Regions from separate parts of the Halobacillus sp. ABD4_316 genome, predicted to be linked through region 2. Evidence: riboswitches for the same ligand, from Rfam matches in the RefSeq annotation. Region 2 holds a riboswitch; each other region holds the start of a gene.
The links. Region 2 has a riboswitch for thiamine pyrophosphate ahead of thiW (energy coupling factor transporter S component ThiW). Riboswitches for the same ligand answer to the same signal wherever they lie in the genome.
Positions count from the first base shown of each region.

Region 1: linked by a shared signal. The riboswitch ahead of thiT (energy-coupled thiamine transporter ThiT) and the one ahead of thiW (energy coupling factor transporter S component ThiW) in region 2 are both predicted to bind thiamine pyrophosphate.
Region 3: linked by a shared signal. The riboswitch ahead of tenA (thiaminase II) and the one ahead of thiW (energy coupling factor transporter S component ThiW) in region 2 are both predicted to bind thiamine pyrophosphate.

Region 1 is NZ_JBSWZA010000005.1:167,177-174,599, reverse strand. It holds gene ACXAJH_RS17760 (DUF1028 domain-containing protein) at 1-684, opposite strand, end outside; gene ACXAJH_RS17755 (YflT domain-containing protein) at 819-1,169, shown strand; gene ACXAJH_RS17750 (phospholipase D family protein) at 1,212-2,657, opposite strand; gene thiT (energy-coupled thiamine transporter ThiT) at 2,758-3,324, opposite strand; TPP riboswitch at 3,412-3,510, opposite strand; gene ACXAJH_RS17740 (alpha/beta hydrolase) at 3,592-4,338, opposite strand; gene ACXAJH_RS17735 (SDR family oxidoreductase) at 4,316-5,200, opposite strand; partial or broken gene yfkAB (radical SAM/CxCxxxxC motif protein YfkAB) at 5,400-6,062, shown strand; gene ACXAJH_RS17725 (hypothetical protein) at 6,118-6,606, shown strand; gene ACXAJH_RS17720 (hypothetical protein) at 6,650-6,811, opposite strand; gene ACXAJH_RS17715 (anti-repressor SinI family protein) at 7,054-7,215, opposite strand; gene ACXAJH_RS17710 (hypothetical protein) at 7,416-7,423, opposite strand, start outside.
Region 2 is NZ_JBSWZA010000002.1:286,093-293,515, forward strand. It holds gene ligD (DNA ligase D) at 1-1,223, opposite strand, end outside; gene ku (non-homologous end joining protein Ku) at 1,315-2,160, shown strand; gene ACXAJH_RS08545 (pyridoxal-phosphate dependent enzyme) at 2,304-3,263, shown strand; gene ACXAJH_RS08550 (PucR family transcriptional regulator) at 3,280-4,962, shown strand; TPP riboswitch at 5,051-5,160, shown strand; gene thiW (energy coupling factor transporter S component ThiW) at 5,240-5,728, shown strand; gene thiD (bifunctional hydroxymethylpyrimidine kinase/phosphomethylpyrimidine kinase) at 5,775-6,578, shown strand; gene thiM (hydroxyethylthiazole kinase) at 6,575-7,339, shown strand; gene thiE (thiamine phosphate synthase) at 7,336-7,423, shown strand, end outside.
Region 3 is NZ_JBSWZA010000001.1:81,476-88,898, forward strand. It holds gene ACXAJH_RS00500 (flavodoxin family protein) at 1-216, shown strand, start outside; gene egtB (ergothioneine biosynthesis protein EgtB) at 230-1,480, shown strand; gene egtD (L-histidine N(alpha)-methyltransferase) at 1,477-2,409, shown strand; gene ACXAJH_RS00515 (2-thiouracil desulfurase family protein) at 2,482-2,940, shown strand; gene ACXAJH_RS00520 (hypothetical protein) at 3,211-3,444, opposite strand; gene ACXAJH_RS00525 (hypothetical protein) at 3,495-3,743, opposite strand; gene ACXAJH_RS00530 (hypothetical protein) at 3,836-3,997, shown strand; gene ACXAJH_RS00535 (NUDIX domain-containing protein) at 4,115-4,555, shown strand; TPP riboswitch at 4,600-4,707, shown strand; gene tenA (thiaminase II) at 4,817-5,512, shown strand; gene tenI (thiazole tautomerase TenI) at 5,509-6,108, shown strand; gene thiO (glycine oxidase ThiO) at 6,113-7,222, shown strand; gene thiS (sulfur carrier protein ThiS) at 7,235-7,423, shown strand, end outside.

The DNA of each region.
Region 1 (7,423 bases), on a different contig from region 2:
TACATCTTCATCGATCAGCTGGACATCCTCTTCCTTCGTTTCACCAAAGTACAATTGGTGCAGCTGGTAAATCCGCTCCAGTTCCTTGATCGGCTCAGGATGATCGTCCACTCTGAGATCTACAGCGACATCGCTTAGTCCGCCGTAGCCTGCTTGATCACGAACGACGAGCACGGCCGCCGACTGCTTTCCTCGGCTGTCTCCCCCTGCTTCCTGCGCCGCTTGGATGGCTCTAATGAGACGTTCGGCCAGGGGGCCTTCCGATTGTTCAAACGCATGTCCCATATGGGTCACCGTTTCTTCATTTACTAATATGTTTCCTTGAGCCGCATAATGCTTCCCTGTGATTCCCCCAGCCCAGTCATAACAGTCTTTCCCGGTAAAAGTCGCTGCCTGACCGGAACGGTCGACAACTCCGACTTGACGGTCTTCCTTTTGAAGGTCTTCGTCCGTTAACTTTTCGATGACTTCCTCCGCAGACAACCCTGCCTCAAGGAGTTTCAACCCTTCCGGACCGTAGGCAGGGTTGGCAAAAGCCTGGGTGGCCACCGCTCCCACACCTGCTTTCGCCCATGGAACGACGGAGCCGACGCCTAAAAACTTGGACTGTACGGCCACGCCCCATTCCTCACGGCCGGGGTCACAGGCGGCGATCGAAAATGTAGCAATGATCTGATTGTTCATCTCTTTTCCCTCCAATATCCTTACCATTCGACAACACATTCAGATTTCCTTCTCTTCCCATATTCCGATTAACAATAGAAAATAACGGGTAATTTTACTGTAGAACATGATATAAAAAAAGGAGCGGTGAAAAAATGAAACCACTTGTACGTGAATACACAAATGATGAACAGTTGAAGGATATGGTAGAAAAACTGAAGAACGAAGGCATTGATAACGAAGAGATTTACATCCTGTCCCATGATGATGACCGGACCGAACGGATTTCGAAGAGTGTGAATGCGAATACGATTGGTGCTTCCGAGCAGGATGCGAAAAGCGTCATCACGAATATCTTCAGTAAAAAAGGCGATGAGCTCCGCACAAAGATGCAGGAAATCGGATTCTCCAAAGAAGAAGCTGGACAATATGAAGAAGACCTGGATGAAGGAAAAGTACTTCTTATCATAACCAATCCTGCAAAAGCTCAGGCAATTCTCTCCTGATAAAAAAGCCCCTGACGCAAAACATGCGTCAGGGGCTTCTGTTTAATAAGTTGTAAACCATGTCCACTTCTGCAGATAATACGTAGCATAGCGGATGGACGTCAGATTGTCCTGGTAGGTTTCATAGTCGGTTGTATAATGGCCGTCTTCATTGGACCAGATCCTCGTGAAGTAATCGTTGACCTCCTGGAAGACCTCCTCCTCCCCGGGCCCGTGGATGACGACATCCGCTTCCAGGTTAAGGTTGGACAGGTTTCTTCTCGTATAGTTGGCGGAACCGGCGACGATGGCGTCATCATCCGGCCCATCTATATACAGCATTTTCGTATGATACTGCTCGACGTTCGTGTCATACCAGCGCAGCTTGATGTTCTCATTTCCGAGGTTCTTCAGCTCGGCAGCCACCGGCAAATTGGGGAGCCCCGGCTTCTCATGGCCGAACGCGGTTTTATTGGGATCCATAATGATGCGTACTTCAGCCCCGCGGTTGGCCGCTTCATCGATCCGGGCGGTCACCTTTTTATCCGCTAAATAATACATCCCGATCCATACGTCATCCCCTTTACCAGCGTCCTCCAGCTCTTCCAGCACGGCGTCATAGATCTTTCCTTCGGTCACGAACTGTGTCTGAAGCGGTCCTTCCTGCTCTTCCCATTCATAGCTGCTGTAGTCGATGAATTCCCCGCCGGAATAGCGGGCCACCGCTTCTTCTGCTTCCAAAATATCCTCTATAATCGGACCGTCCATTTTGAAAGCGACGTTCTCATGGTACCCACTGGCATCATGAGGGTTAGCCGTGGATACAACGGCTGAATCCTCAGTCACAAGCAGCTTCCGGTGGTTCGCCTTAATATTCAACAGCTTCATGTAGGATCGAAGCGTCACGTCAGGGGCCTCCTTGGCAATCGGATTGCCGATCCACCCTTCTCCTCCGTTACCCATCCAGGAAAACATCAGACGCCACGCACTCGAGTATAACGGATTGGAATCTCTCAGTTTGTCCAGATTGGTTAAGACGACGTTCACCCCGCCATCTTCCAGGCGGCGGATTGTTTCCGATTCATAGGAGCCGTAAATGGTATTGATTTGGTCGGTAATAAACACGACTTCAAGCTCAGGCACTTCTTCTTTTCTTTCTAATACAGCGTCCACGAGACGACTGCTGATTTCGGGAAATTCATTTTTCCCGTTCGTGTAGCCGTTGAAAAGAAACATATCAGCGACAATAAAATCATCCGCTTCCCCTATAGTGGCATACATCTCCTCAAAAACCTGAAGATCATGAACCGTATCCCCCTCTTGATTCTCATAGGAGAGGTCACGGAAAAACTCGATATCCTCCATCTGATGGACACCGCCCTCGTAGGAAACGCCTTCCGGGAGCGCTTTCCATGAGGTATGATAGGCAATCATGACCGAAAGGATCAGCACGATCAAAAGCAGCAGCCAGACCCATTTCTTCTTTAATAACCCCTTTATTTTTTTCATTCTTATCCCCCCTGGTCTCTGCCTGTCTTTTCACTACCCGGGGGTGTTTCAAACATGGAAAAAAAAGCCTTCTACCGCAGGGGCAGAAGACTTTTCTCATTTAATGAAGCAGCAGCTTTGGACGCTGTATGAACAAAAGGCTGATTACGATGGCGCTTAAGATAAACGCAGGCAGCATGTATCCGCCATTATAAACGAGGGAGTACAGCCAGACCGGCTGTCCTTCCGGCGCAAACTCACCGTAAAAGATGATCCCTGCTGCGAAGTGACCGAAGAAGCGGAGTACACTGCCGATAAAGCACCCCGCGATGATCCACCCGACGAGAGCTTTCGTTTCCTTGGAGCGGATCGCATTCCAAAGCGGTTTGGCCACGATTCCTGCCGCACCGATCACCGCAAACGCCACAATGTAGTCCAACAGCGTCTGCAAAGGGGTGATGATATAGGCACCGGTCAAAATCTGATAGATGCCGAGCAGCAGTCCAGTAGCCGCGCCTCCCTTCACGCCCCAGCGGAAGGCCATAATGAAGACCGGCACCATTGCAAACGAAACGGAACCGCCCTGGGCCCATAATTTAAATGATAAAAACGGAAGGATATCCAGTAGTAGTGCTAATGCGGAAAAGATCGCAATTTCTACTAAAAATAGGACTCTGCGGTTTCTCATTCCAGCATTCCTCCTTTAAAAAAAGACACAAAAAAAGCAATGCAGACAGGGACGCTTCCTGATGGAGGGATCCCGAATGCATTGCACCATCAAAAAAGCCGCCATCCCTGCGCCAGTACTAACTGACAGGTTCGAAGGGTCTGAACGAGGTTCACTCTCAGCCGCTAGGCTCCCCTTGTAGGCTTTGTACCGATTACTCTTCTTGCTATGCTTCTATTATATCAAACTTCTCTCCGATGACAAAACTTATTTCCCGGGCAATGGAGTCTATTTTGTATTCGTATACATCTGGAAGAATTCCAGACTGCGCTCGACAATCAAATCCTGGTCATGATCCAGTGTTGCGACATGGTAGCTGTTTTCCAAATGGACAAGCTCCTTGTGCTCCGAAAAGACCGAATCAAAGATCACTTCTGAATTATTGGGCGAGACGACGTGATCCTCATCCGAGACGAAAATCAGAATCGGGCAGTGAATCGTATCAAGCCGCTTTTTCACATGATCCATTAAGACCGTGATTTCGGTAATGGATTTGACCGGTGTTTTGTCGTAGGCCAGTTCATCCTGGCCGGGGTCTTTAATATCGGAGCCGATGGCATCAAGAAAACGTTCGTCTGTCGCCGCACTCTCCTCCATCACCGGGATGTCGATTGCTGCATTGATCGGAATAACCCCCTGGATGTCCTTATGCTCACCGGCCATATAAAGGGCAAGCGTTCCTCCCATGGATAAACCGACGACGAATATAGAACTGCACCGTTCATTCAGCCATTGATAGGCGCTCTCCACTGATTCGATCCAGTCCTTATAGGACGTCGTCTCCATATCCTCCGGTGCTGTGCCGTGTCCTTTCAACCGTGGACAGTAAACGGTATAGCCTTCGCGTGCGTATGCTTCTGCGAGCGGACGCATGCTCTGGGTCGTCCCTGTGAACCCGTGGGAGACGAGTATCCCCACCTCATTGCCCTCGTATTTGATTTCCTCTGCCCCATCAAGAATGCTGTACTCGGCCATCTGGTTTTCCTCCTTTTGTTTTGGTGGAACCTAATATCCGTTTCAATACCGCCTTTTCGAGCCATGCCCATGGAAGAATCCTTTTCAAAAGCACGTTGGTACGGACGCCCGCTCCGACTGGATAACGCAGTTTTTTCAGCTTGTCTTTTTGGATCAGTCCTGTCATGAGGTCGGCGACGGAAGCCGGCTGGGCCCGTGACTCTTCGTTCAAGGCACTCCACAGTCCTTTTATGTAGGAAGCATACGGCGACGAAGGATTGTGTACTTCCTCTGGAAGCTTCATACCGGACGACCAGATATTCGTCTGAAAAGAGCCTGGTTCAATCAACGCGACATCAATGCCGAATGGCTGCAGTTCAAAGCGCAGGCTTTCAGAAAGTCCTTCCAGCGCATGCTTGGACGATACATACGCCGATAACCCCGGAAAACCGATCAATCCACTGACACTGCTGACATTTAGTATTTTTCCGGACCCTTGGCGCCTCATGACGGGCAGAACAGCCTTCGTGACGGCTATAACACCAAAGACGTTCGTATCGAACTGCCGGCGGTATTCCTCAAGTGGGACCTGTTCCAGGAACCCTCCTACCGCATAGCCCGCGTTGTTCACGAGCACATCCACCCGCTCCAGTTGTTCTGCTTTTTCCTTAAAACGTTCAATCGAGGTATCATCCGTGACATCCAGCTGCCACACTTCAATCTTCTGCTTCACGTCTTCCGTCAGGTCTGCGTTTTGGAAAACCGACGCTTTTTCCATATTCCGCATTGTTGCAATGACACGGAAGCCTTTCTCTGCACATTTCACAGCGGTCTGCTGTCCGAATCCGCTGGAGGATCCGGTAATCATAACGGTTGGCTGCATCGATGGTGTCCTCCTTTATCTATTCGTCTACCCTTTTCCTTTCGTTGTCACACGGGGAAACTCCTTTTTCGATATGCAGGCGTTTCCTGCTTCTTTTTCACGTTCGTCAAGAAGGAATGGTATAGTTCGAGCTTGAATAATGTTAGAATAGGAAAGGTTAAGACCGAATCAATTAAATAGAAAGGAAGTTTCATATTTTATGAGTACCAACATGAAGCTTCAGAAGCTTACACCTGAGTTTGACCCGTGGGAAGCCTACATGGACGTGAAGGAACACGGGCATATGACGTTATCCAATATTGAATTTACGACGACGACGCTGTGCAATATGCGCTGCGAGCACTGTGCGGTCGGATATACCCTGCAGCAGAGGGACCCCGAAGCGCTGCCGATGGATTTGATCCGGAAGCGACTGGACGAGATTCCTCATCTGAGGACTTTGAGCATTACCGGCGGGGAGCCGATGATGTCGAAAAAATCCGTCGAAAACTATGTGCTGCCCCTGTTGAAATACGCTCATGAACGCGGCGTACGCACACAGATCAATTCCAACTTGACGCTTCCTTATGAGCGCTATATCCCGATCATCCCCTATCTTGATGTTTTACATATTTCGCATAACTGGGGAACGCTTGAAGAATTCATCCACACCGGATTCGCCCGCATGGAGCGCAAGCCTTCCGAGGAAAACCGGAAGAAATTCTTCGACCGGATGGTGGAGAACTCCCAGCGTCTCTCGCATGAAGGCGTGATGGTATCCGCGGAAACGATGCTGAACCGACGCACCTTCCCTTACCTGGAAGCGATCCACGATCATGTGAAGGAAATGAAGTGTGCAAGGCATGAAATCCATCCGATGTATGCCATGTAACAAATCTCATGACTAACATAACCCTTATAAATAAAGGAGAATTAGCTTGGATTACATATCATTAATATCAGGTATAGTAGGTACAATCATTGGGGGATTAATTACTTGGTTGAATACTAGGTACAACCTTAATAGACAGTTTAAGGAGCAGAGACAGAGAATAGAACAGCAGGAGAGAAAGGCTGAGTTAATTGCCCTAAATGCTGTACAGAAAGAACTCGTGTTTAACACCATTAAGTTAGGACAAATAAAAGAGATACTGCAATCTCAGGATATGACCTACATTAACTTTAAAAATAGTGGCTTTGATATATTTTTTAAGATGAATAAGTGGGAAAAGCACAGTGATATCATTGAGATGCTTGAGGACTTGCCTGAGCTTGGAAAGTTACAAGCCTTTTATATAAACTTGTCTACAGATATAGCTACTCAATCCATCAATTTAGAAAGGACAGAAAAATTTATCAGTATGGGACTAAGGGCAAGTGATAACCTCAAGGAGTACATAAAGTTTTTAAAAGGGGGAGAGGATTAACTGTTTCCTTTCCTTTTTTCATATAAAGAAAAGCCCCAAACCACTACAGGCTCAAGGCTTTCTTAACAAGGTTCTTAAAGTCTGGCTCTCCTTCTGACACCACCATAACTCCACCCTTAGTAATATAGATATCTTCCTCCTTAGGCTGTTCCAATCCAAGATGTTCCGCAATTATTGAATAAGGTTTAACCTCAGTTTGTTCCATTCATACCATCTCCTCAAAGTAATGTCTTTCACTACTCTGATTAGAAGCTGATCTGAAACTGTGACAGCACAAAAAAAAGAGGAAGGCAACTGCCCTCCCCTACAAAGTAAGTAACTTAAACCAAGATGGAATTACTACGAAAATACCTATTAAGATGATTACGCTACAGCAACCATAAAACCATAAAGCATCATGCCAACTGATATGCTCCTCACCAAAAAAGTAATCATTCAATGCTCTAATCATTTAGCAGCTCCCCCATCAAGAAACTTACTTACCTCTTCCTTACTCAGACCTAACTCTTTAGCCTCCTGCATTAGCCTCTTCCACTCATCCTCAATCCAAGCAATATGATAAACAGCTTCCATAAGTGACATACCTTTTAAATCCTCTTTCTTTAACATTCCATTTCCTCCTAAGCGAATTACAGTATTCTGTAATTGATAGTTTAAAATTTTTTATTGCTTTCTCAAGCGCATATTTAATATACCACCAATTACAGAATACCGCAATACACTTTTGTAACTTTTTGAGACATTTTTTAATACAGTATTTTGAGACATTTTTTAATACAGTATTTTGAGACAATAAAAAAGAGAAGGCTTTAAGCCC
Region 2 (7,423 bases):
ACACCGCCTGCTTTTTCAAAAGGAAGATGGAATTCTACGGCTCCCTGATTCGCCAGCCAGAGAAGACCATGAAGTTCTTCGCAGATCATATAGGGCTCTCCTTTTTCCATCCACAGTTTCAGTGTATCCGGTGCATAATCCGGCCGGTGTTTCTGGAAGAAGGATTCGTTATGAATGCCGTCAGGAAAGCGAATCACGGTCAATTTCTTTTCTTTCATGAAAGGCAGCATATAAGGAGCGATATGACGGGTGTACAGAAGATAGTCCCGCTTGGTCACACCTGGGAACAGCTCTTTTTCAAGGCTGGTCGGCTCAAAACGGCCGGGGAACAAACTTAAATCCCACGTCATCTTCCTTGATGTACATTCTTCTGGTGTGTGATCGAAACGGAAACGGTGAAACATCGGTTCCCGGAACTCTCCACTTTCTGCTCCTAAGCAGTGGATGTCAGCACAGACGCTCGGCGGGAGTGTCCACTTGTTCTTTTCTTTTTTCCCTTTCTCCTTAAAAAATTGACGAAGAGTGGCAGCTTCATCATGTGGAAGACCATGTTTGAAGCGTCCAGCTTTTCGAATCTGCCCCTCGTTATACACACCTGTATCCACATATCCATTGCCCGGGTCGAAGCGGGTGAGGAATACGGATGCTGTTTTCCACTGCTTCCACTTCAGCCAGTGCCGGGTCCTTTCTCCGAATTGATAGGTGCTGGTGCTCCGTTTGGCGATGATTCCTTCACCAAAGTGCAGGTGGATGATGTCTTTCAGCTTATCCACATGTTGATAAACGGCCACCATTTCAATTCGTGGGTGTTCCCACTTGGCAAGGAGTTCCGTCAGCCGTTGTTTTCTTTCTTTTAACGGAATTTTTTCCTGAACGAAATCAAAAGCTGCAAATAAGGCAGGCCGCTCCGCCGCTGCTTTTCGAATGTTCGCTGTCTTTCTTAAACGTCCCCGCTTTTGGAGAAGGTCGAAATTGGCTTGAAAAGCTGTATTCAGAATGACAATTTCCCCGTCCAGAATAAAGGGACTTGTATGCGGAGGAGGGACGGCTTCACTGATTTCAGGGAATTTATTTGTTAAATCCTTCCCGTTCCGGCTGATCAGGCGGATGCCTTCAGATGTACATTCGAGGAATGCACGGAAGCCATCATATTTTGGTTCATACATCCACTCCTCGCCTTCAGGGAGATCGTCGGACGGGGTAAGCAGCATCGGGCGTTTCATACGTTTCCTCCTTTTTCCCTTAGGTTGTCCTTTCAGGATGGAACATATTTTCACTTTGAACGCAAAAGCTAAGAAAAAAGGAGCCATCACTATGCACACCATGTGGAAAGGAACCATCAGTTTCGGTCTGGTCAACATTCCTGTGAAACTGCATGCTGCTACAGAAAATAAGGATATTAAGCTGAGGCAGCTGCATAAAGAGTGTCATTCGCCGGTGGAATATGAAAAGAGCTGTCCTGTCTGTGACAGAGAAATCGAAAGTGAAGAAATCGTTAAGGCCTACGAGTATGCGAAAAATAAGTTTGTTGTACTGGACAACGAGGATTTAGAGCAGCTGAAAAAGGAACAAGACGATAAAGCGGTGGAAATCCTCGATTTTGTAAAACTGGAGGAGATCGATCCGATATACTTTGAACGGAGCTATTTCATCTCTCCAAACGAAGGCGGGGCCAAGGCCTACAGCCTTCTGCGTCAGGCACTCGGGGATACCGGTAAAATCGGGATTGCCAAAATCATCATCCGCTCGAAGGAGCAGCTGGCTGTTTTAAGAGTGTATGAGAACACCTTAGTCATGGAGACCATCCACTATCCTGATGAAGTGCGGAGTGTCCAGGATGTCCCGAATGTCCCTGAAGAATCTGATTTAAGTAAAAAAGAACTGAGTACCGCTGTTACATTGATCGACCAGCTGACCACCGAATTTGATGCTGGGAAATATAAAGATGACTACCGGACAGCGTTGATGGAACTGATTGAAGCGAAGAAAAATAATGAAGAAATTACAACAGCGAAGGATAAACCGGCTCCGGATAACGTTACAAGTCTGATGGACGCCTTGGAAAAATCCCTTGAAAAGACAAAAGGACCCACGAAAAAGCGCAAGACCAAAGCAGCACGAACGAAAACAACGACGTCTGGAAAGAAGAAATCATCCTGAATACATCAAGCCCTCCCCGTCATGGGAGGGCTTTTTTTAGAGGGTTTTACAAAGATTCCCCTCTCTGCCCCTTTTCCGACTATCAATCCATCCCCTATAATAAGTAATAATCAGAATTTTTTATCTATTTCAGGGGGGATTCTTTGGAACAGCTGTTGTTGAGAGATGTGTGGAAAGCGAGGAAACGTATCGGGAGCATCGTGAAACCGACGCCGCTTGTGTATTCGGAGTATTTCTCCGACCGCTCAGGGCAGCCGGTTTACTTGAAAATGGAACAATCCCATCCTACAGGATCTTTTAAAATAAGGGGGGCGGCAAACAAGCTGCTATCTTTAACAGAAGATGAAAAAAAGCGTGGTGTGACAACATTTTCTACAGGAAATCATGGAATCGCCACCGCCTACGCAGCACGGCAGATGGGTATTCCTTGTACGGTTTGCCTATCCCGTCGTGTTCCAGAAGCGAAGCTTAGACGTCTGAAGCGTCTGGGGGCGGATATCGAACGGACGGGGGTCAGTCAGGATGAAGCTGCTGTTCGCTGCAGGGAGCTGGCATCTAAGTATGGAATGACGATCGTCCAGCCCTTTGATGACCCCGAGGTGATTGCTGGACAGGGAACCATCGGTCTTGAATTGATGGAACAGCTTCCTGAACTGAAAGAAGTGGTGATCCCGCTGTCCGGAGGCGGCCTTTTATCCGGGATCGGATTCGTTTTGAAAAAGATGGATCCTGCTGTTTCAGTCACCGGGGTGACGATGGAACGAAGTGCCGTCATGCAGGCCAGTCTGAAAAAAGGGGCGGTCGTTAGGCTGGAAGAAGAGGATACCCTGGCCGATAGTCTGCTGGGTGGCATTGGTGAGGATAACCGTTATACATTTTCTATGACCCGGTCGTTGATGGATAAAGGTGTGCTTTTACAGGAAGACCGTATTAAAGAGGGATTATACAGTCTCCTTGATCATCATAAAATTATCGTAGAGGGTGCAGCCGCTGTTGGAGCCGGCTATCTCCTTGATCAGCCGATTTTGGAAGGGCCTGTGGTCTTGATCATTACGGGAAACAATGTAGATACAGATACGGTTCGAACGTGGATGGACAACTGAAAAAGGGGGAGTGGGGATGGGTGTACCTGTGGAAGAGGTATTGAAGCTGCCGATGTTAGAGAAAGCGAACGTGCAGACGCCTGTTTATGAGCGTGATGTGGAGTGGATCTCTGTCATAGAGACGCCTGTCGAAAATTTTGTGAGAAACAATGAATTTGTTCTCAGCACGGGAGTGGGATGCGGGGAGGATATCCCGGCCCTGGAGGCCTACGTGAAGGATGTCATCCGGTCAGATGCTTCCATTCTGGCTTTTGCCACCGGCCGTCATTTGTTTAAAATCCCTGATCGTATCATTGCTCTAGCTGAACAACATGAGCTCGTGCTTGTGGAAATCCCCTGGGAAGTACGGTTTGCGGATATTCTTCAAGGCGTGCTGCAGTTAATCAATGATGAGAAACAGAAGATTCACAGGCATGTCGAAGGGATCCGTCAGGAATTGATCAATTGCGTGCTGAATGGGAAGGGACTTCAGGAAATCACGACCATCCTCTATCAATACACAGGGCTGCCCAATGCCATCAGTGACCATTTGAAGCACATCCGGGCCAATCAGCATTTTGATTCTTCCCTGATTGAAGCGTTGAACGGGCGTAAAGAAGCGGTTGTTTCTTTAATTGAGCATCCTTTCCGTGTGGAGCACCCGCTTACACATTTTATAGAAGCTTATCAAATCGGTGAAGAATGCTGTTATCAGCTTACGATTCTATCCAACTATAAGAAACAGGGATATTTGTTGTTTCAGCCGGAAAAGGACCAAGAGGTAACAACAGAGATGATGACGATTCTTGAGCACACGCTGACCGCCTGTGCCCTTTATTTCGTGAAGGAAAATGCCATCGAAATGACAGAAATCCGTCTCAAGGATAACTTTCTTTTGGAACTGGCGAAGCAGGAGCAGCGCATGGACAAGCAGCTGTTGTCGAAAGCCAGGCTTCTCGGCTATGATCTTGAGAAACCTTACGTCTGCTTTGTCGGAGAGGTTCTGTTCCATCGGCCGGCAAGCCGTTCAGTAGGAAACGATGGACAGCTTCCCTCTTCTTCTTCTCTACAGAGCCGCAACTATTACATCCAGAAGGAGGCCGCTTATGCCGGGCACATGGTGGGACGGCAGGTGATGACGACCTTTGATGAAGAGAGAGTCATCATCTTTCTGGAGGCGGATAAAGCAGGCAGTGAGGAAGCAGCGAATCAATTTCTGGACCTTGTCGAAAGGCGTTTGTTCGAACTGCTGGCTGGTGTCACGATCCAATGGGGGATTTCGTGTCATAAAGAAGGGTATCAAGTCTTCCATCACAGCTATGAGGAAGCGCGGACAGCCCTGCAGATGGGAGAGCAGCAGAACGAGGCCGGGGGCCGGACATTCTTTAAGGAGACAAGGATGAACAGGCTTTTGATGGCCTTATCCCATAAAAAAGAAATCGAGGATATTGTTCAGGATACTCTCCAGCCCCTGATTGATTATGATCAGAAAAGGCAGGCGGAGCTTCTTCATACATTTATGGTTTATAACAAGTACAACAGCAATGTCAGCCAGACATCGAGGGCACTGAATCTGCACCGGCAGTCCCTTCTGCACCGGCTGAGGAATATTGAACAGCTGACGGGGTTGTCCTTGTTGAACGCGGATGATTTATTTTTACTGGAGCTGAGTGTGCGGCTGTGGCTCCTGAAAAAAGTAGAGAAGCCCGGGCCGCAGTGAACGGAAGTCTTTTTGCCTGGCTGCATGAGGCAGGAGATGATGACAGATTCAACCAGTTTTGTTATGATGGATGCAAGTGAATAGATTTCAAAACTACTAGGGGAGCCTGAAGAGGCTGAGAGGAAAGCATGGACGCTTTCTGACTCTTACGTACCTGATCTGGTTAATACCAGCGGAGGGAAGTAGTCACATGATCGTCATTGATCGACTTCTTCTATCAAAACCAGGTCCCCGGTGGACCTGGTTTTTTATTTTATTCCCAGGAAGGAGCTGACTGATGAATAAAACCAGAATTCTTACATTCATGGCCGTCCTTGTGGCCGTAGGTACACTAGGCTCGCAGTTTTTATCGTTTCCCGCTGGAGCAGCCAAAGCCTACCCTGTCCAGCACGCCGTCAATGTCATGGCAGCCGTAATGCTCGGTCCGATTCCAGCGGTGGCGGTCGCTTTTGTCATCGGCCTGCTGCGTTTTCTGCTGGGACTCGGGACGATTCTGGCTTTTCCCGGAGGTATGTTCGGGGCGTTTTTTGCCGGTGTATTTTATAAGGTTTATGCACGGAAGCTTTCTGCAGCAGCAGGAGAAGTGCTGGGCACAGGTGTGATTGGTGCTCTGGCCGCCGTTCCCTTCGCCAGCTGGTTCATGGGAAGCTCAGCAGCGGTCTTTGCGTTTCTTCCGTCGTTTCTAGTGAGTAGTCTGTCAGGAGCGGTCATTGCTGTGTTCCTTTTATCAAGAGTGAAGGTGGAAAGCCCGCTCCCGCAGTCCTGATGAAATCCAATTGAAAAGAATGATTGATAGGAAAGGAAGTGGTTCAATGAAACCCGCATGTGTATTAACAATTGCCGGTACGGATCCAAGTGGAGGAGCCGGCATCCAGGCCGATTTGAAAACATTCCAGGAATTGAAAAGCTATGGTATGAGTGTGGTGACTTCGGTTGTCGCCCAAAATACGACAGGAGTCAAAGATGTGCATCATCTCCCTGACTCCTTCCTCCGTGAGCAGCTGTTTGCGGTAAGTGATGATATGCCGGTGCACGCTGTGAAGACAGGGATGATTGCCAATAAGGAAATGATGCAGGTCATTAAAGACTGGATGCAGACCATCGATGCTCCGTATATTATGGACCCTGTCATGATTGCTCAAAGTGGAGATCCGCTTGTAGAGCAGGAAGAACAGATCTATTTAAAAAGGCATCTTGTACCAGAATCGACGCTTGTCACCCCCAATATTCCGGAAACAGAAACCCTTCTCAATCGAAGGATCCATCATGAAGAGGATATGAAGGAAGCAGCTGTGGAAATTGTAGAACAGCTGGGAGCCGGTGCTGCGCTTGTAAAAGGCGGCCATTTAAAAGGGAAAGCGGTCGACTTTCTATATGACGGATATGAGCTGCACACCTTCGAAGAAGAACGGATTGATTCAGCGAATACCCATGGCACAGGCTGCACGTACTCGGCTGCTATAGCCGCTTATATGAGCCAGGGATATCCGCTCGCGCAGGCGGTAGAGAAGGGCAAGCATTTTGTGACAGAGGCTATTCGCCATTCTTTCGATCTTGGTAAAGGGGACGGCCCGACCAATCATTTCGCTGTACGCAGGGAGGTTTTTCATCCATGACACAAACATTGATCCAGAAGCTGCGGAGTGAACGCCCTTTGATTCATAACATTACCAATGCAGTCGTCATGAATTATACAGCCAACGGCCTGCTTGCTCTCGGCGCTTCGCCGATTATGTCGAATGCCGTTCAGGAAGCCGGGGATGTCGCTCGTTTGGCAGACGGCCTTCTGTTGAATATCGGCACATTGAACGAGCAGCAGGTGGAAGCGATGCTGGAGGCGGGAAAAGCGGCGAATGAAGCCGGCGTCCCTGTCGTTCTGGATCCTGTAGGAGTCGCTGCCACCTCCTACAGGGAAGAGGCCTGTAGGAAAATATTGTCGACGGTTCATGTCGATGTGATCAAAGGCAATGCGGGAGAACTGGCTTTCCTTGCTGGAGAGAAAGTCGAAACAAAAGGGGTGGACTCTGGAGAAGCCTCCAATACCGATGAGATTGCTCTCAAAGTTTCTGAACTTTATCAGACGATGGCTGTCTGCACAGGCAAAACCGATGTGATCGGGTATGAAGGAGAAGTCTTCAAAAACGATACAGGACACCAATGGCTTTCAAAAGTCACAGGATCCGGATGTCTGCTAGGTGCCGTTCTCACTGCGTTTCTTGCCATTGAAGGAGACCGCGCAGGAAACGTCCGGGCCGGTCTCTATCATTTTGGTAAAGCAGCAGAACAGGCCGCTTCTCACCCTCATGTGTCAGGACCCGGGACATTTGTTCCTGCGTTTATCGATGCTCTGGGAGCAGAAGAGGAGGCGGACCGGTGAATTTGGAACAGCAGCTCAGAAAATATTTGATCATGGGCAGTCAGGACTGTGACAGGGACCCTTTATCCATCCTGGACGAAGCGA
Region 3 (7,423 bases), on a different contig from region 2:
TACGGGCTTTCCCATATCGGTTTCGTCATTCCGCCGAATGTGGATGCCTACTGGGTCGGAGAAGCCGGTCCCGGCGCGTCTTATCTGGATGAAGGCGGCGGACAGGAGAATGAGTTTACAAAAGGTCATGTGAAGATGCTTGCCTACAATACGCTGCACCTGGCCCGTATTTTCAAGGAAAACCCTATTCCTGCTGTTGGGAATACCACAGAGTAAAAGGAGCTGCTATATGGAAACGACCCATCAAAGTGTATTAAGTGTCTATACAGAAACGAGAACATTCACAGAGAAGCTTGTTGCAACGCTGAAGACGGAAGACTTTGTCGTCCAGGCGGCTAAGCATGTGAGTCCGGCGAAATGGCACCTGGCGCACACGACATGGTTTTTCGAGAAATTCATTCTGGAAGTGTACATTCCTGATTACCGGCATTATAACGAGGCGTTCCTATTCCTCTTCAACTCCTACTATGAAACCGTCGGAGAATTCCACCCGCAGGAGAGGCGTGGTTTGATTACCCGCCCGACGGTGGAGGAAACGATGGATTACCGCCGTCATGTGGATCAGGAAATGAGCCGCCTGCTTGCCGGACGTGTCGGTGACGCAGATATTGACGGGCTTGTGGAAATCGGTCTGCAGCACGAACAGCAGCACCAGGAGCTCATCTTAATGGACATCAAATACAACTTTTCCTATAACCCGCTTTATCCGGTATTCAAGGAGCAGGTGGATGCTTCCTATGGCCGTGCTCCTGAGCTTTCGTTCTTTGAATTCGAAGAAGGGGTCGCGGAAATCGGTCATAACGGGGAGGGGTTTGCTTTTGACCATGAAGGTCCGCGCCACAAAACGTACCTTCATCCGTACCGCATTGCCAACAGGCCGGTAACAAACGGGGAGTTCATGCAGTTTATGGAGGCAGGTGGCTATGAACAGCCCGAGCACTGGCTTTCGGACGGCTGGGGAACGGTGAAGGAACATCAGTGGAAGCATCCTCAGTACTGGGTGAATAAAGACGGGGAATGGCACATGTTCACACTTTCCGGTCTGCAGAAAATTGATCTGGATGCTCCGGTCAGCCATGTCAGCTTTTACGAAGCCGACGCGTATGCGAGATGGTCCGGGCACAGGCTTCCGACAGAACAGGAGTGGGAGCATGCCATGGAAGCGCTTGAGGTGGACGGTCACTTTATGGAGCATGAGCAGTATCAGCCGCATTCCATTTATAAGGGAGATGGAACGATCGAAAAGGCATACGGCGATGTGTGGGAATGGACACAGAGCCCATACGTTCCCTACCCGGGAAATAAACCACTGGACGGAGCTCTTGGTGAATACAATGCCAAATTCATGGCGAACCAGATCGTTCTCCGTGGAGGCTCCTGTGTTACACCGCAGTCCCATATCCGGGCGACGTACCGGAACTTTTTCCATCCGCAGATGCGCTGGCAGTTCAGCGGTATCCGATTGGCGGAGGATGTATGAAGGCGCATTTGAATGTAAAGGCGCCATCCAATATTCTCACCGGTCTTTTAGAAGAAAAGAAATGGATTTCCTCTAAATTTTTATACGATGAGCAGGGGTCACAGCTGTTTGAACAGATTACAGATCTGCCGGAGTATTACCAGACACGGACAGAAGCGCAGATTCTTCTGGAAAACCTGAGTGCATGGAAATCCGTTTTCCATGAACCATCCGCCCTGATTGAGCTGGGCAGCGGCAGCAGTAAAAAGACGAAAATTCTGCTGGATCATGTGAAGAACATTGAAAGCTATATTCCCATCGATATTTCTGAAGAATTTCTGGCGGATACGGTGACTCAGCTGCAGACATCGTATCCGGGGATTCATATTCAAGGCGTCAGTGCGGACTATACACAGCCGTTTACACTCCCTGATTTGAAGGGGAAGAAGAAAGTCGTTTTCTTCCCAGGCTCTACGATCGGAAATTTTGAACCGGAGGAGGCAGAGCGTTTTCTCGGAAATATCCGAAGCCTCCTGCAACCCGGCGATCAGCTGATCCTCGGAGTTGATCGCAAAAAAGACGAAACGATCATAGAAGCCGCTTATGATGATGCGGCAGGGGTGACCGCAGCGTTTAATAAAAACTTGATCACAAGGATGAATCGTGAACATGGAGCATCGATTGATGTGGAGAGTTTTTCTCATGTGGCTCTTTATAATTCAACTGCCGGGAGAATTGAAATGCACCTGGAAAGCGTCAGGGATCAGGTTCTTTCCGTCGGCGGGTATACCATTGAGATGAAAAAGCAGGAAAGAATCCATACAGAGAACTCCTATAAATATGATCCGGAAGATATGATTCAACTGGGCAGATCGAGCGGTTTTCTGCTTCAGCGTGTCGTATCAGATGAAAGAGAGTATTTCAGTGTCTGTCTGATGGAAGTGGTTTAGGTGGAAGGCCCGGACTCTGTCAGCAGGGTCTGGACTTTCTTTTTAATAAAAGATAAAGGGAGGAAAAGAAGGGTGATTTTGATCAGTTCCTGTCTGGCTGGTATGAAAGTGCGCTACGATGGCACCGACTGCCTCCAGGAGAAAATTCAAAAATTAATATTGGAAAAGAAAGCGGTTCCCGCCTGCCCGGAACTGCTGGGAGGATTCATGGTCCCGCGCCCTCCGGCAGAGATTATCGGCGGTGATGGAGAGGATGTCCTGAAAGGCCGGGCCCGTGTAATGGAAAAGACAGGAACCGATGTAACAGAGACGTACATAAGAGGGGCATATTTGACGTTGGAAACGGTAAGAGATCTGCAGATTGATACGGTAGTGTTGAAGGAGGGAAGCCCGTCCTGCGGCAGTACCCTCGTCTATGACGGCACGTTCAGCGGGAGACAGGTTACTGGAAAAGGGGTCACGGCGGCCCTGCTTGAACGGAACGGCATACAGGTGATGAGTGAAATTGATTTTATCCATACGTTGGTGTAAAGAGCCCCTCTCCAGGGGCTCTCCTCATGTAGAAAAGCTTTTCTCCTCGAGGGGGGGACTGCGATTGTCACGCTCCGCCTATCGGTGGATGCCCGCCGCGGGCACGGCCTCAGCTGACTTGGGCACGAAAACCACCTGCCCAAGTGGATCTTCACCTTATGCTTTTCCACAGGCGTCACCATCGAACACTCCACGTCGCCTTCCCTTATGCGATCTAGGATGTTTAAGTCGCGTTTGCAGGAATAGGGATCTCATCTAAAGGGACTCTTATTATTGGATGAATCCGGCTATGGAAGTAAACAGACAGAAAACAGAGACCGCATAATAAATGGAGGCACGCTTTTTGGTTGTTTCTTTTTGTTCTTCAAGGCCAAGGATAACCATAAGAATGGCAAAACCTGCGAGAGTGAAAGACAAAAGGTCTCCTGATTTATCTGTCCATAATCCGTAGCCGGACAAAAGGATGATTATGACTGATAAGAGGATTCGAATCTTTTTTAACATATGTATCCGCTCCTTATAAGTGGATGGTTCTCTTTAACTGCTGCCTTCCCTTAGAGGACATAAAACAACAAGACAAGACTGACAGCGGTAAAGCCGAAGTTTAAAATGGCATGCTTATTTTGGCGGATCAAGTGATACCTCCAGGCGTCCAGTCCGCTTTTCACTGTCCAGAACAGGATAAGAAAGAGGGATCCCGTGTAGGTGTTGGATGGATTGACATCCAACAGAAACCATCCGGCAGTGATCAAAAGCGCAGCGGGAAGGATGTTCCACGCAGAAAGGACTTTCAGTTGTGTCATTGTTTTCCTCCTCTCCGAGCCATATTTTACCTGAGATGAGCATAAAAAAACACCCGTCCTGAAAAGGGCGGGTGTTTTTAGAATGAAATGACTTGACTTGTCCTTCCCTGCAGAGGACCATTATCGTGGATATCCAGCGCTTTGGTAAGGTGGAAGAAGGAGCAGGTGTCGTTGTCTACCTCGCTTCCCTGAAGGCTTCTGCCATTGATGGAGCGATGCAGAAAGTCAAAGACGTTATTATCCGTTCTGTGTAACGGTTTATAATAAAGAGACACTATGAATATGCTCAATAGTCTTTTCTTCATGAGGGGGAGGAAATTGAAGCGGTGTGTCGAATTTGGTAAGGATTGGTTAAAAAAGGAGGTTTGTATATGTCGTATTCTTATATCATAAACGTAGAAGCGGCCATTATGAAAGAGGACCATATTCTACTTATTCAAAGGTCACCGGAAGAGGAGCACGCGGGAGGATTGTATTCGCTGCCTGGAGGGAAAATGGAGTTCAGTCCGGATTCCCTTGATGTGCTGGAAGATAACGTCCGCCGTGAAATTAAAGAGGAGATCGGCCTCACTTTGGATGGGGACCTTACCTATGTACACAGCAATACTTTTTTAATCGGGGATATCCAGGTTCTGAATATCGTGTTTTTGACTACGGATTTCACAGGAGAGCCCTATATAAAGAGTCCGGAAGAAGTGGCGGACATGGTCTGGGTCGAGCCGGGTCTAAACGAGAGTCCCGTCCCGATTCCTCCATGGACCGCCAACAGTATCCAGAAAGCCGTGGAACGGCAGTCGAAAATCTGTTTTTGACAAAAAATTCTAACGTGTTACGATGAAAGGGAATTGAATAACGAGCGATCCACTAGGGGTGCCTTCTCAAAGGCTGAGATTAAAGTGATGCTTTAAGACTCTTGGAACCTGATCTGGTTTATACCAGCGTAGGGAAGTGGCCGATACCTATACATGTCTATGAAAATAAATGTATATCAGCCACTTTTCCTATGCCGGGGAAAGTGGCTTTTTTAGTGGGAAAAATCAGTGGCGGATCGTTCAACAAAGGAGAGAGTGGATATGACATTTTCAGAAGAAATCAGAAAGGCCGTGGATGAGATTTGGGAGGGAAGTTTTCACCATCCTTTTGTCACAGGGATTGGAGAGGGAACGCTTCCTCTCGAAAAGTTCCGTTATTATGTGCTTCAGGATTCGTATTACTTGTCTCATTTTGCCCGTGTCCAGTCACTGGGAGCTGCAAAGTCTGAAGATATGGCTGTCATGGCCAATATGGCGTCTCATGCTCAAAGTACGTATGAAGCTGAGCTTGGGCTTCATGAGAATTTTTTGAAGCAGCTCGGCATTACGCAGGAAGAGCGGGAGCAGTTCAAACCGTCACCAACGGCCTATGCGTATGCGTCCCATATGTACAGAGGAGCGTATAACGGGGACTTAGGGGATGTGATTGCGACGATTCTTCCGTGCTACTGGCTGTATTATGAAGTCGGCGAACATTTGAAAGAATCGTCACCGGAAGAACCGGTCTATCAGGAATGGATTGCGGCTTACGGAGGGGATTGGTTCCGGACGCTTGTAGAAGAGCAGATCGAGCGCCTTGATGAACTGGCTGAAGCGAAAACAGATGCCGGCAGATCCCGGATGAAGGAATTGTTTATCATCAGCAGTCAGTATGAATATATGTTCTGGGAAATGGCTTACCGTATGGAGGAATGGCCGTTTGATTTAAAACAGTCGATCGCAGCCGGACGTGAATGAAACTGCACGTCATTTCCACAGGGCGGCAGTCCAGGGAGGAACTGTGCACAAGGGTGGCTGCGATTGAACCGATGATTGATTTCTTCCATCTTCGTGAAAAGCAGTGGTCCGCAAGTGAAGTGGCGGATACTGTAGATGCTTTGACAGACCTTGGGTTTCCAACCGAAAAGCTCGTCATCAATGACAGGGTGGATGTAGCCGTGGCAAAAGCAGTGCCTCACGTGCAGCTGGCCGGACACAGTCTTCCGGTCGAAGAGGTTAAGCGGGCTTTTCCTTTTTTAAACGCCGGGTGTTCGGTCCATTCTGTAGAAGAAGCTGTCACTGCAGAAAAACGGGGAGCAGATTTTATTTTGTTCGGACATGTCTTTGAGACAGCATCCAAGCCTGGATCGGCGGGACGCGGGCTCGAGGCTCTGCAGAGGGTCACACAGGCAGTCTCGCTGCCTGTCACCGCGATAGGGGGATTGACACCGGAAAATGTCAGCCGTCTTCAGCCCTTTGGAGCGTCGGGAGCGGCTGTACTATCCGGCATTCTATTAGCAGACGATGCGGAAAAGGCGGTCCGCCGTTATCAATACCGACTGGGAAGGAGATGAAGGGATGTTTTATGACGCAATTGTTGTGGGTGGTGGAGTGATTGGGAATTCTATTGCGTATCAGCTGGTTAAGCGGCAGAAAAAAGTCCTCGTCATCGACCGGGGGAAAACTGGACAGAAAGCATCAAGCGCCGCCGCCGGCATGCTTGGGGCTCAGTCCGAATGGGAAGGGGACGATCCGCTTTTTCAAATGGCGAGAACGAGCCGGGCGATGTTTCCTTCTCTTGCAGCTGAATTGAAAGAACTCAGCGGGGTGGATATCGGACTCCAGCAGAAAGGGTTGTATAAAATTGCCCTTACGAATGAGGAAAAGGAAGCGTGGAAGCAGCTGGGGAAATCGCAGGAAGCGGTCGGTGAAACAGCCCGGTGGATCGATCGTGATGAAATGCGTGATACAGAGCCGTCTCTTTCCGACAGGATTACAGGAGCATTATACCTGCCGGAAGACGGACAGGTAGACGCACCAAAGCTGACAAAAGCGTATGCGGCTTCGGCCGCAGCGCTCGGCGCGGATTTCCTGGAACACACGGACGTCACCGGTTTGGTGGAAGAAAACGGTCGGATCATTGGAGTCAGCACCATCGGAGGCACGTATACAGGGGATGCTGTCATCGCAGCGGCCGGGGCGTGGAGTGCTTCGCTTTTGAATGCTGAACGCACCATTGTGGAAACGTACCCGGTCAAAGGGGAGTGCTTTTCTGTCCGGACGAAACGGCCGCTCATCACAGGGACCCTTTTCACAAAAGGCTGCTACATCGTTCCGAAGGCGGGAAACCGCCTCGTTATCGGCGCCACTGAACAGGTGGGTTCCTTCGACGAGTCCGTTACTGTAGAGGGCCTTTTTCAATTGATGGAAAAAGCCCGACGCCTCGTTCCTTCACTTCGGGAATCCGAAATGGAAGATACGTGGGCCGGAATCCGGCCGCAGACGAAAAGCGGCATTCCCTATGTCGGTCCTCATCCTGAAAAAGAGGGGCTGTGGCTGGCGACAGGCCATTACCGGAACGGCATCCTGCTTTCGGCGGTGACTGGAACGCTGGTGGCGGACCAAATCGAAGGGAAGCCGGTGGAGCTGGACTGGGTGACGAGTGGACAAAGCTTCATCACGTTATAAAGGAGGATCATCATGAATGTGAAAATAAACGGCGAGTGGCATGAGATTCCTGACCATCTGGATGATGTCCGTACGCTTCTGAGTCACTTTCAATTGGATAACCGGGTGGTGATGGTGGAACTGAACGACACCATTTTAGTAAAAAGCGAGCACGGCCATTCACAGTTGCATGAAGGCGATCAAATGGAACTGGTCCAATTC